DNA from 4 places in the Telluria sp. ZB2R32 genome. Region 4 is predicted to be linked to each of the others. Evidence: predicted binding sites of a transcription regulator. Region 4 holds the regulator's gene; each other region holds the start of a gene.

Region 1 (3,347 bases), on a different contig from region 4:
GCGCCGGCTTGGTGATCTGGTCGGTGGCGCAGGCGGCAGGCGGGCTCGCCGCCAGCTTCGGCTGGTTCGTGGTCGCACGCATCGTGCTCGGGATCGGAGAGGCGCCGCAGTTTCCGGCAGCGGCGCGCGTCGTGAGCAACTGGTTCCCGCTACGTGCACGCGGCACCCCGACGGGCGTCTACAACTCGGCATCGCCGCTCGGTGTCGCGCTCGCACCGCTGATCCTGACACCCCTGATCCTGGCGACCAGCTGGCACTGGGCCTTCTTCATGACGGGCGCGCTCGGCCTGGTCGCGGCGCTCATCTGGGTTAGCCTATATCGCGATCCGGTCCGCGCCCAGATGTCGGAGGCTGAACGCGCTTACCTCGACGAAGGGCAGGCGGTCGGCACGGCGCCGGCGACGAGTTTTGCCTCCTGGCGCGCGCTGTTCTGGTATCGCGCGACCTGGGGGATGCTGCTCGGCTTTTTCGGCTCGGTTTATCTGAACTGGGTGTATTTGACCTGGCTGCCGGGCTATCTGCGCACTCAGCGCCATATGGAATTGGCGCAGGCTGGCTTCGCGGCCTCGATCCCCTTCTTGTGCGGATTTGCCGGTGCCCTGGTTGCCGGCTGGGCGTCCGATCGGGTCACCCGGCATGCGGCGTCACCAGTCGCCAGCCGGCGCAGGGCGGTAGTGGTGTCCATGCTCGGCATGGTGGCGTTCACGATTCCGGCGGCGCTGGTCGAAAGCAATACCGTCGCCGTGGCCTGCATCTCGATTGTGATCTTCCTCGCGAACGCCTCGTCGGCGTGCTCGTGGTCGCTGGTGACCGCAGTGGCGCCGCGTAGCCGTATCGCGTCGCTAGGTGCTCTTCAGAATTTTGGCGGCTTTCTCGGCGGCGCGCTAGCCCCTATCCTTACCGGCTATATCGCGCAGGCCTGGTCTTTCGTGCCAGCTTTGTTGACGGGCGCCGGCATCGCCTTCATGAGTGCGATGTGCTATCACTTCCTAGTGACTGACTCGATTCCAGAGGAAAATTGAGAGCAAAAAATCAAATCTCAAGAGCTAGTTCTTATTGCGATGCCTAAAGATCTGTCGGTCAACAATAAAATTTAAGCTTAGTCATTGATTTAAAAGGCTTTTAAAATTTCTTTCAATTAAGCCAGCGGTTGACGAAGTTTGTGAACAAACGAATAGGCTATGAAGCAGCGCATCAACATTCCTAACCTTAGAATACTGTATATTTTTACAGTATTTTGAGGAGCCTGAACTGGCGGAATCCACCAGTTCGGGTTAAACTGTGACTATGAAAGATGCCATACCTAAACTTAGTCGAAAAACGTCCGTCCATTTTTCGGGCCACGAAACGTTTCCCTTGCGTCAAATGTGGTTAAAGAAGCTATTCGACCAAGCCGACAATGGTGGATTGATCCGTAAATCAACTTTTTCCCACGAGAAGTCTATTGCAGATTTTGGCGTTGGCAAGAATATGGTGGCATCAATCCGTCATTGGGCCTTGGCTTGCGGCGTAATGTTCGAGGATGGCGACAGTTTCCGCATCCGCGGCCTTGCTAAGGAGATCCTAAGTGACGGCGGGCTCGATCCTTACGCTGAAAGCCCATCAACGGCTTGGCTTGCCCATTGGCAGCTCGCAGGCCGGTGTTTCCGTTCAACGACTTGGCATTGGCTGTTCAACCATGTGACAGCCCCAACCTTTACTCGCCAAGAATTAGAAGAACCTTTAGCCCGCTATGCGCGCGAGCTCGACCCGAAGCATCGGCTGTCGACCTCCACTATCTCACGCGACTTGGAGACGTGTCTCCGCGGTTACGCGCCGCGTGCCGCCGGCGGCTCTCCTGAGGATTTCGCTGAGCCGCTCTTAGGCGAGTTGGGCCTGTTGCAAGAGGTCCACAAAGGCCAATACGCTTTTCGGCGCGGTCCGAAGGCCTCGCTGCACAACGGCATCTTCGCTTATGCCTTAGTCGACTTCTGGAATCGAGAAGCTGAGGGGCAAAGTTCGCTGGCATTCGAAACCGTAGCTTACGCGGAGGGTTCGCCAGGACGGGTCTTCAAGCTCGACGAGGAGTCGATCGCCCAAAGACTAATTTCTTTATCAGACTTCACGGGACGCAAGGTCGAATGGACCGATTCAGCCGGCCTTCGCCAAATTCACCGCAAGGATCTGTCCAAGGAAGACTTAAAAAATATGATCAGGCGTGCATATGACTGACAAGAAGCGAGAGGCGCTTTCGGACAACGTCCAGATTTCGCGCCAATACCAGCGTTCCATCCGCGTCGACGCCGATATCGGTCGCGCCGACGCTCTTGCTGGTTATATTTGCCATGCAACTGCGTCTTCCGTAGTCGATGGCATGTGTAAGCAGCTCTTCAGTACGAACCAACGATCCTTCACCTGGACTGGCCCATTCGGCGGGGGCAAGAGCTCGTTAGCCGTCGCGTTGGCAAGTGTTTTGCACGCAGACAAGAATCTTCGAGCGAAAGCACGCGAAGTCTTACATTTAGACTCCAAGCCTGCTTTCGACAAAGCATTTCCGGTCCAAACAGGCTGGCTACTGGTTCCGACCGTAGGCCGACGTGGCAGCGTTGTAACGGAGCTTCATGTCGCGCTGCGCCGTGCGCAGAGCAAGACTGCCGACGGCCGCAGCAAGCCGAATGCCCAATCGCTAATCGCCGAGTTGCTTGAAGAGGCAAAAAGGCGCCCGCATGACGGCGTGCTAGTCATCATCGACGAGATGGGCAAGTTCTTAGAGGCCTCCGCCCTGGGCTCTGGTGACGATGTCTACTTCTTTCAAGAGCTTGCCGAGGCCGCTGCTCGTTCTGAAGGCCGTTTGGTGGTCGTTGGTGTGCTGCACCAGTCCTTCGCGCAGTACTCGGCCCGCCTGGGCATCGACACCCGCGACGACTGGGCAAAGATCCAAGGGCGCTACGTCGACCTCCCTTTCGTGGCCGCAAGCGACGAAGTCGTCGAGCTCATTGGCCGAGCGATCGAGACCAGGGAGCGCCCGCATTGGATGCGCGACGCTTCGAAGACCATCGCCGAGGCGATCCGTTCGCGCCGTCCTGCGGTGGGGCAGGACTTTGCCCAAGCCCTTGAAGCTTGCTGGCCGTTGCACCCGGCCATGGCCGCGCTACTGGGCCCGATTTCCAAGCGACAGTTTGGACAAAACGAGCGTAGTACGTTTGGCTTCTTGTCGTCAGTAGAGCCGCATGGCTTCCGTTCTTATCTGAACTCGACGCTCAAGAGCGATGCGAGTTGGTATCGTCCGAGCGATTACTGGGACTATTTGCGATCAAACTTGGAGCCGGCGATCCTTGCTTCCCCCGATGGGCATCGCTGGTCCCAGG
Region 2 (3,347 bases), on a different contig from region 4:
AGTTGTAACAAAGTCACACCGGCAACTCCGGCAAGCTGGTCAGGCGTTGCAGCATGCACACCAGGCTGCGGTCGCCCACCGGCTTGTCGAGCAGCCCGCGCACCCCGGCGCCGCGTGCCAGCGTGCTGTCGTAAGTAAAAGTGCGCCCGACCAGCAGCACCACGGCCGTGCGCCCCGCGCCTTCCTGGGCCTTGATGTTGCGGCTCAGGCCGTAGGGGTCGATGCCGGGCGCGGCGGTATTGATCATGGCCAGCGCCACCTGCGTTTCGTCGCACAGGCGCACCGCCATCGGCGCGCTGTCGGTCCAGGCGATGGCCAGGCCGCGCGCGCCGACCAGGCCGGCCAGGTGGTCGCGGAACGCGCCGCCCTTGTCGACGATCAGCACCTTGCCGTCGCGCGGCGGGCGCCGTTCGGAGGGACAGCCGCTGCCGGGGCCAAAGCGCGGACGGCGCCGCCGTTCCGCCAGGATCGGCTGGCCGCGCGCATGCAACAGCGCCAGGGCGCGCCGCCGTTCCGCCAGCAGGCGCCCCATCGCTTCGTACAGGGCAAACGGATCGACCGGCAACGTCAAGTGATCGTAGGCGCCGTGCGCCGGACCGCCGATCACCAGCGCCGGCGGCGCGCAGCGCATGCCTTCGAGGCAGGCGAGTCCGGCCGGACCGGTGCCGTCGACCAACACCAGGTCGGGTTCCTGCAGGCTGTCGTCGTGCAGGCAGACATACAACGGTCCCGAGCGTGGGGCGGCAGCCAGCAGCGCGGCCAGCTCTGCCGCCTGCTCGGGCGCGAATCCGAGCAGGCAGACAGCGGTCGGAATTTTTTGTGCATGCATAAAATTTATCCGGTTTGGCGCAAGAACCTGTTGCACAAAAGGCAGGCTGACTTGCGAGAATTACTGTATGCATGTACAGTACTAGTCTGGCTAAAGCCTTTGCTCAAGGTTTTTCAGGCCGCTTGACGTAGCAAGCTTGCGTACCAATCTAGTCACGTTCGCACGTATTGACAAGAACAATCGCTTACGCCCCTCTCACTCTTTCCTCTCGACAAGATGGCGCCGACAAGATGGCGCCGACAAGATAGAATGCGCAGGCTTTCGAAAATACACTGATCAGCATGGCAACCAAGAAACCCGCACCCGACTACAGCGAATCATCCATCCGCGTCCTCAAGGGCCTCGAGCCCGTGAAGCAACGCCCGGGCATGTACACCCGCACCGAGAACCCGCTGCACATCATCCAGGAAGTCATCGACAATGCCTCGGACGAGGCGCTGGGCGGCTACTGCAACAACATCGGCGTCACCCTGAACGTCGACGGCTCCGTCACCGTCGAGGACGACGGTCGCGGCATCCCGGTCGGCATCCACCCGGAAGAAGGCGTCTCCACGGTCGAGATCGTGTTCACGCGCCTGCACGCCGGCGGCAAGTTCGACAAGGGTTCGGGCGGCGCCTATGCCTTCTCGGGCGGCCTGCACGGCGTCGGCGTGTCCGTCACCAATGCCTTGTCGACGCGCCTGGAAATCACGGTATGGCGCAAGAGCGACGACGGCACCGGCGTGCACAAACTGGTCTTCGCCGATGGTGAAGTCATCGAGCCCTTGTCCTCCGCGCCGTTCGAACGCGGCGGCAAGAAGAACGGCACCCGCGTCACCGCCTGGCCGGACGCCAAGTACTTCGATTCGCCGAACATCCCGATGGGCGACCTGGTGCGCCTGCTGCGCTCGAAAGCCGTGCTGCTGCCGGGCGTGACCGTCACGCTGACCAATGCGAAGACCGGCGACGTCCAGACCTGGCGCTACGACGAAGGCTTGCGCGGCTACCTGGTCGAGGCGATGAACCAGACCTCCAGCGGCCAGACCGTGATCCCGCTGTTCGAAGGCGCGGGCTATGCCGCCGCGGGCGACGAAAGCTTTGCCGAAGGCGAAGGCGCGGCCTGGGTGGTGGCCTGGAACGAGGAAGGCGCCGTGGTGCGCGAGTCCTACGTCAACCTGATCCCGACGCCATCGGGCGGCTCGCACGAGTCCGGCCTGCGCGACGGCCTGTTCGGCGCCGTGAAGGGTTTCGTGGAACTGCACGGCCTGTTGCCAAAAGGCGTCAAGTTGCTGCCCGAAGACGTATTCGCGCGCGTCTCGTTCGTGCTGTCGGCGAAAGTGCTGGACCCGCAATTCCAGGGCCAGACCAAGGAACGCCTGAACTCGCGCGACGCCGTCAAACTCGTCTCGACGTTTACCAAACCGCCGCTCGAATTGTGGCTGAACCAGCACGTCGAATACGGCAAGAAGCTGGCCGAACTCGTCATCAAGCAGGCGCAGTCGCGCATGCGTTCGCTGCAAAAGGTCGAGAAGAAAAAATCCTCGGGCGTGGCCGTGTTGCCCGGTAAACTGACCGATTGCGAATCGACCGACCTGACCCGCAACGAGCTGTTCCTGGTCGAGGGCGATTCGGCCGGCGGTTCCGCCAAAATGGGCCGCGACAAGGAATACCAGGCGATCCTGCCGCTGCGCGGCAAGGTACTGAACACCTGGGAAACCGACCGCGACCGCCTGTTCGCCAACAACGAAATCCACGACATTTCGGTGGCGATCGGGGTCGATCCGCACGCGCAGGGCGATTCGCCTGATTTGAGCGGTCTGCGCTACGGCAAGATCTGCATCCTGTCGGATGCGGACGTCGACGGCTCGCACATCCAGGTGCTGCTGCTGACGCTGTTCTTCAAGCACTTCCCTGCCCTGTTCCGCCATGGCCACATCTGCGTGGCGCGCCCGCCGCTCTACCGTGTCGACGTGCCGCCGCGCGGCAAGAAGCCGCTGCAAAAGCTGTATGCGCTCGACGACGGCGAACTGCTGGCGATCGAAGACAAGCTGAAAAAGGATGGCCTGAAGGAAGGCAGCTGGAACATTTCGCGCTTCAAGGGCCTGGGCGAGATGAACGCCGAGCAGCTGTGGGAAACGACGATGAACCCGGACACGCGGCGCCTGCTGCCGGTCTCGCTGGGCGGTTTCGACCACGGCGAATCGAGCGCGCGCTTCAACATGTTGATGGGCAAAGGCGAAGCGGCCGCCCGCCGCGCGTGGATCGAGGAACACGGAAACGAGACGGAAGCGGATATTTGATGGACGGTGCGGTGTTCAACCGCACGTAAACGCGTGGACTCGGGAGTCCACCCTACGAAACCCGCGATACGTAGGGTGGAGTCCTGACTCCACGCGTTACACCATCAAAACAATCGAACACACTGAACTATGACGAACCAAGCAAACCTCTTCGAACAAGCCGCCGAACCGGCCGACGACATCGAAACGCTGACCCTCTCCACCTTCGCCGAGCGCGCCTATCTCGACTACGCGATCTC
Region 3 (3,347 bases), on a different contig from region 4:
AAAAATCGAGAAGGGCGTCGATGTCGTCGCCCTCCTCGGCATGGCGTGCCAGCTTGCGCTTGAGCTCGAGCCGGCTGTGCTCCCGCATGGAGAGGAAGCGCAGGGCCCGGGCTTTCAGACTCAATACTGGTGCGCGCATGGTGGTACCAGGAACCGGTGGAGCTGACGCGGGTCAGCTCCAGGCCGATTACTCCGACACGGCCTTCAGCTTCGGTGCCTTGTCGTCGCCGGCAGCGGCATCGGCAGCCACTGGCGGCAGCTCGCGCACACCGAGGGTTGCACGGACCTTGTTCTCGATTTCGCGCGCCAGGGCTGGGCGGTCTTTCAGGAACAGGCGGGCATTGTCCTTGCCCTGGCCGATACGTTCGCCGTTGTAGCTGTACCAGGAACCGGACTTCTCCACGATCTTGTTGTCGGCGCCCAGATCGAGGATTTCGCCTTCGCGGGAAGTGCCTTCTCCATACAGGATGTCGAAGTGCGCTTCGCGGAACGGTGGCGCGATCTTGTTCTTGACGACCTTGACCTTGGTTTCGTTACCGATCACTTCGTCACCCGACTTGATCGAGCCGGTACGACGGATGTCCATGCGCACGGAGGCGTAGAACTTCAGCGCGTTACCGCCGGTGGTCGTTTCCGGGCTGCCGAACATGACGCCGATCTTCATACGGATCTGGTTGATGAAGATGACCAGGGTGTTGGTACGGTTGATCGAGGCGGTCAGCTTGCGCAGTGCCTGCGACATCAGGCGCGCCTGCAGGCCCGGCAGCGAATCGCCCATGTCGCCTTCGATCTCGGCGCGCGGAGTCAGTGCCGCCACCGAGTCGATGACCACCAGGTCGACCGAACCCGAACGCACCAGTGCATCGGTGATTTCGAGAGCCTGTTCGCCGGTGTCCGGCTGCGAGATCAGCAGTTCGTCGAGCTTGATGCCCAGCTTTTGCGCGTAACCCACGTCGAGCGCGTGCTCGGCATCGATAAAGGCGCAGGTGCCTCCGATCTTTTGCATTTGCGCGATCGTCTGCAGCGTCAGCGTGGTTTTACCCGACGATTCCGGACCATAGATTTCCACGATACGGCCACGCGGCAAGCCGCCGACGCCGAGTGCGATGTCCAGGCCCAGCGAGCCGGTCGAAACGGTTTGCACCTCTTCGACAGGGGTGTTCGCGTCCATGCGCATGACCGAGCCCTTGCCGAACTGCTTTTCGATCTGCGCGAGGGCGGCGGCCAGTGCCTTGCCTTTTTCAGAGGCGTTTGCTGCTACTTTTTTGTCGTCCATAATTTTCTCTCAGTCTTGGAGGTACCAAGGTGTGGGCACCCTCACGCTTTACAAGGGTACTACTGTATATAAATCCAGTAGTTTTGTCCAGCGCGGTTTTGCTCAACTGTTGAAGAAGACTCGCTTTGTTGCGCCAAATCAAACACAATAAGGGTAGCCGGGAGGTCTAATTGATAACAGGGTGATCTTATGCGAATTTTGCTTGCTGAAGATGATAGCGTACTCGCCGACGGGTTGACGCGCTCCTTGCGTCAGTCCGGTTATGCGATCGACGACGTGCGCAACGGCGCCGATGCCGACACGGCCCTCTCGACCCAGGAATTCGACCTGCTGATCCTCGACCTGGGGCTGCCGAAGATGTCGGGACTGGAAGTGCTGCGCCGCCTGCGCGCGCGCTCTTCCCTGCTGCCGGTACTGATCCTCACCGCCGCCGACTCGGTCGAGCAGCGCGTCGAGGGGCTCGACCTGGGCGCCGACGACTACATGGCCAAGCCCTTCGCCCTGTCCGAACTCGAGGCGCGGGTGCGCGCGCTGACCCGGCGCGGCGCCGGCGGCGGCCCCACCGTGATCCGCCACGGCCCGCTGGTCTACGACCAGGTCGGGCGCAGCGCCTACATCAACGACCAGATGCTCGACCTGTCGGCGCGCGAACTGGGTTTACTGGAGATCCTGCTGGCCCGCACCGGACGCCTGGTGTCGAAGGAGCAGTTGGTCGACCACCTGTGCGAATGGGGCGAGGAGGTGTCCAATAACGCCATCGAGGTCTATGTGCACCGCCTGCGCAAGAAGATCGAGGTCGGCGGGGTGCGCATCGCCACCGTGCGTGGCCTGGGCTATTGCCTGGAAAAATATTCCGACGCCGCGCGCGCGGGTTCCGAACAGGCGCTCGATTCGAAGTGAGAAAGCGCGCGTTCAAGCACGCGTTGACGGAAGAGCGCGGCGCGAGCGCGCTCGAGGCCGGGTTGTCCGAACCGCTCTACGTGCCGCCGAATCCCGAGCCCGAAGAAAACATCCAGCATTCGCTGTTCGGCGAAATCCTCGACTGGATGCTGGCGCCCCTGCTGCTGCTGTGGCCGATGAGCATCGCGATCACCTACCTGGTCGCAAAATCGATCGCCAACCAACCGTTCGACCATGCGCTCGAAGACCGCGTCACGGTGCTGGCCCAGCAGGTGCGCGAAGAGAACGGCGTTATTACTACCCGCCTGCCGGGCAGCGCGCGCGACATCCTGCGCGCCGACGACATCGACAGCGTGTATTTCCAGGTGGTCGATGCCGCCGGGCGCCATGTCGACGGCGACCGCGAACTGCCGCGCCCGCGCGATTTCGACAACAACAGCGAGGCCGACAAGGACGGCGCCGTTCATTTTCGCAGCGCCGCCCTGCACGGCAACCTGCTGCGCGTGGCTTACCTGTACATCAATCTCGACCCGCTGGCGCCGCCCGACAGCAACTCTCCCGCCTTCCCGCGCAAGGCGCTGGTACAAGTGGCGGAAACGCTCGACAAGCGCGCCTTGCTGGCCAACGAGATCATCAAGGGCGTGATCCTGCCCCAGTTCATCATCCTGCCGATCATCCTGGCCCTGGTCTGGTTCGCGCTCTCGCGCGGCTTGTCGCCGCTGGCCGAACTCCAGGAGCGGATACGCGCCCGTTCCTCGGACGATTTATCACCCATCGACTCACGCCAGGTGCCGGAGGAGATTTCTCCCCTGGTCGGCTCCTTGAATGACATGCTGGGGAGACTCTCCCAGACCATCGACATGCAAAAGCGTTTCATTGCCGACGCCGCGCACCAGATGAAGACGCCGCTGGCCGGCATGCGCATGCAGTCCGAGCTCGCCCTGCGCCAGCTCGACCCGGACGAAATCCACCGGTCGCTCGAACAGTTGGCGAAGAGTTCGGAATCGGCGACCCGGCTGGTGAACCAGTTGCTGGCCCTGGCGCGCGCGGAAAACCAGCCGCATGCCGGCCTCGCCTTCGAAGAAATCGACCTGGCCGCGCTGGCCCGCGGCGTGGTGCAGGACTGGGTGCAGGCTTCGTTCTCCCACCGCATCGACCTCGGCTACGAGGC
Region 4 (3,347 bases):
CATTCCCGCCGACGTGCTCGACATGATGACCCCGCGCGAAATCGAGAGCGCACGCACGCACATCGAGTCGGTCTACCGGACTGTGCTGACCCAGAGCGAACGCGACGCGGACACCGTGAAGCGGCAGCAGCTTGCATGGGAATCGGCGACGGGCCGCTACGTCAAGGAAGAAAACGAGCGCACCGAGCGCGCGACCCGCGAAGAGACGCGTCTTATCGTCGACAATCAGCGGCGCCAGATGGAACAGTTGCGTACATTTAACCCACCACCGCCGCCAGCGCCGGTAGCCCCATCCAATAGCGGGCGCTGACGTCAAGGTTGAGTCGGGCGGGGCTGCGGGGTATTATCGTGCATTCGAGCAAACCTGTTCCCCATGAAAAAACTCCTGCTGTCGCTGGCATTCTGCCTTGCCATTCCCGCCCACGCCGACGAACTTGCCGACGCCAACGCCCTGTTGGCGCGTAAGGCTGTTCCCGAGGCGATGCGTCTCTACACCAAGCTCGGCAATGCCGGTAACCCCGCCGCCCAGCAGCGCCTGGGCGAGCTCTACCTGAGTGGCGAAGCCGGCCAGGTCGACGAGGAGAAGGCGGCGGCCTGGTTCGCCAAGGCGGCCGCCAAAGGCAACACCGGCGCCGCCGCCAGCCTGGAGCGCATCAAGGCGCGCACGGCGCAGCGTGCCGAGATCGAGCATTGGGTCAAGCGCTACGATGGCGAAGACATCAAGGCGGGCCTTTCCCGCTGTGTCGTCCCACGGCTGCCGGCGGTATCGAAGCAGAACGACGAGATCGATCGGATCGCGGCGCGTATCGAGAAGTGGCAAACCTGCTACAACGACTATATCGCCACCCTGAACGCGGCTGAACCGTTGGCGAAACGCATGCCGGCCGCGATCGCCGCGCTGCTCACGCCCGCCGAAACGGCGGCGGCAACGGCCCGTTTCGACGAGGTATTGGCCTCGGCCAAGGAAGAAGCCCGTATCGGCGCCAAGCTGGCACTGGCAGACATCGCCGCCTGGCGCAGTGCCACCGATGCGTATGTGAAGGAACACAACGCCATCGTCGGCACCGCGCCATCCGAAGAGCGGGCGCGCGATATCGAGGCGCGCAAGCGCAACTACGCCCCGTCGGGCAGATAGGAAACACCAAAGGAAAAGGCCGCTGACGCGGCCTTTTTTGTCATGTAGGTGCGGAAGCGGTCAGTGCCAGCTGCGCATCAAGCCCACTGCCAGGCCTTCGAGCGCGAACTCGTCGCCCGGTTCGACGCGGATGACCGTGAAGTCCGGGTTTTCCGGCAGCAGTTCGATCGTTTCGCCGGTCTTGCGATAGCGCTTGACGGTGACGTCGTCGCCGATGCGGGCGACCACGATCTGGCCATTCTTGGCGCTGTCGATCTTTTTGACGGCGAGGAAGTCGCCATCCATGATGCCGGCGTCGCGCATCGACCAGCCGCGCACCTTCAGCAGGAAGTCGGGACGCGCGCCGAACATGGCCGGGTCGATGTTGTAGGTGGCTTCGACGTGTTCCTGCGCCAGGATCGGCGAACCCGCCGCCACGCGGCCGACCAGCGGCAGCGACATCAGCAGGGCGGCCGGGACGTGCGGCACCGGCAGCGGCGCCGGTGTGCTTGCCGGGGCGCCGATCAGTCGGATGCCGCGCGAGGTGCCGGAGACGATTTCGATGGCGCCTTTGCGCGCCAGGGCTTGCAGGTGTTCTTCGGCTGCGTTGGCCGACTTGAAGCCCAACTCCCTGGCGATTTCGGCGCGGGTCGGCGGAAAGCCGGTATTGTCGATCGCTTCCTTGATCAGGTTGAGGATCTGTTCTTGCCTTGCGGTGAGCTTGAGCATGGTGTTACGGCATGGTTGTATGAGTAGACTGTATTTTTGTACAGTATTTAGGGGAATGCAAGGGGAATTCTGATTATTTGTCACGCACTGTGCGATTCCTGCCCGGCAAGTGTCGCGCAGGGACGACGGCTTGCCGGAGTTCGCCGGTGATTGCGCCAATGCCGTAGTCGCGCTATAATTGCCGGCTTTCCCTTCCCACACTCGTCTTGACGCCGAGGTGGGCATTTGTTTAAACGTCCTCAAGGAGTGTTGCATGCGTCATTATGAAATCGTTTTTATCGTCCACCCGGACCAAAGCGAGCAAGTCCCGGCGATGATCGAGCGTTACAAGGCCAGCGTCACCGCGCGCGGCGGTAACATCCATCGCGTCGAAGACTGGGGCCGTCGCCAGATGGCTTACTCGATCCAGAAGCTGCCGAAGGCACACTACATCTGCATGAACATCGAGTGCGACAACGAGACCCTGGTCGAGCTGGAAACCGCATTCAAGTTCAATGATGCCGTGCTGCGTCATCTGACCGTGAAGATGAAGAAAGCTGAAACCGCTCCATCGCCAATGATGAAGTCGGTCCAGCGCGAAGACGCGGCCAAGAGCCACCGCTCGGAAGCCCCAGCGGCTGCCGCAGCTTCAGCCCCAGCTGCTGCCTAATTTTTTTGCCAGGAAGCGTGAACGGGCCGCGTGCCCCGCGTTGAAGAAGTGAACCAGTTACAAGTCGTCGCCACCATCGCTGAACGCGACGTACTGCGCTACACCCCCGCCGGCGTGCCGGTTGTCTCGGCGATCCTGATGCACAGTTCGCAGCAGGTCGAGGCAGGGGTCGAGAGGCTGGTCCAGTTCGAAATTTCCGCGTTCGCCGCGGGTGAGATTTCGGGCCGCTTCGCCAGCGCGGAATTGGGTGCCGCCCACCAGTTCACGGGATTCCTGGCCAAAAAGAATCGCAACAGTAAAGCCCTGGTGTTTCACATCATTGATTTCAGTGCCGCCGCTTAATTAGCGGCCACCATTTAGATACAGGAGCCTCAAATGGCATTCGGTAAAAAGTTCGACAAAAACAAGGCCAAAGAAAAACTGAAGCGCAAACAGCAGAACCCGCTGTTCAAGCGCAAGAAATTCTGCCGCTTCACCGCTGCAAACGTGGAACAGGTCGATTACAAAGACGTCGACACCCTGAAGGACTTCGTCCAGGAAAACGGCAAGATCATGCCAGCACGTCTGACCGGCACCAAGGCGCACTACCAGCGTCAGGTCGATACCGCGATCAAGCGCGCACGCTACCTCGCGCTGCTGCCGTACACCGACCTGCACAACGCTTAATCGCGTCGTACAGTTCAGAACATCCTGGAGAAAAATATGCAAGTTATCCTTTTGGAAAAAGTTGTTAACGTCGGCAACCTGGGCGACGTGGTCAAGGTCAAGGACGGTTACGCACGTAACTTCCTGATCCCGCAAAAGATGGCCCGCCGTGCTACCTCGTCGGCTGTTGCCGAGTTTGAAGTCAAGCGC

Evidence for each region. Region 4 encodes LexA, which represses DNA repair genes until DNA is damaged. Its sites were predicted from a motif close to ACTGTATNNNNATACAGT; they were not measured.
Region 1: AC56LG_RS12750 (DUF4007 family protein) is a predicted target of LexA. The motif match lies at 1,217-1,234, and genes of this name have one in related genera.
Region 2: AC56LG_RS07855 (DNA topoisomerase IV subunit B) is a predicted target of LexA. The motif match lies at 892-909, and genes of this name have one in related genera.
Region 3: recA (recombinase RecA) is a predicted target of LexA. The motif match lies at 1,338-1,355, and genes of this name have one in related genera.

The regions. Positions count from the first base shown of each region.
Region 1 covers NZ_JCASIG010000004.1:60,625-63,971, reverse strand. The annotation lists gene AC56LG_RS12755 (MFS transporter) at 1-1,022, shown strand, start outside; gene AC56LG_RS12750 (DUF4007 family protein) at 1,288-2,211, shown strand; gene AC56LG_RS12745 (ATP-binding protein) at 2,204-3,347, shown strand, end outside.
Region 2 covers NZ_JCASIG010000002.1:648,748-652,094, forward strand. The annotation lists gene AC56LG_RS07850 (PleD family two-component system response regulator) at 14-829, opposite strand; gene AC56LG_RS07855 (DNA topoisomerase IV subunit B) at 1,111-3,108, shown strand; gene parC (DNA topoisomerase IV subunit A) at 3,238-3,347, shown strand, end outside.
Region 3 covers NZ_JCASIG010000002.1:801,508-804,854, forward strand. The annotation lists gene recX (recombination regulator RecX) at 1-139, opposite strand, end outside; gene recA (recombinase RecA) at 188-1,276, opposite strand; gene AC56LG_RS08575 (response regulator) at 1,466-2,176, shown strand; gene AC56LG_RS08580 (sensor histidine kinase) at 2,239-3,347, shown strand, end outside.
Region 4 covers NZ_JCASIG010000003.1:236,180-239,526, forward strand. The annotation lists gene AC56LG_RS10400 (tetratricopeptide repeat protein) at 1-310, shown strand, start outside; gene AC56LG_RS10405 (sel1 repeat family protein) at 374-1,135, shown strand; gene lexA (transcriptional repressor LexA) at 1,196-1,843, opposite strand; gene rpsF (30S ribosomal protein S6) at 2,097-2,492, shown strand; gene priB (primosomal replication protein N) at 2,541-2,834, shown strand; gene rpsR (30S ribosomal protein S18) at 2,868-3,158, shown strand; gene rplI (50S ribosomal protein L9) at 3,195-3,347, shown strand, end outside.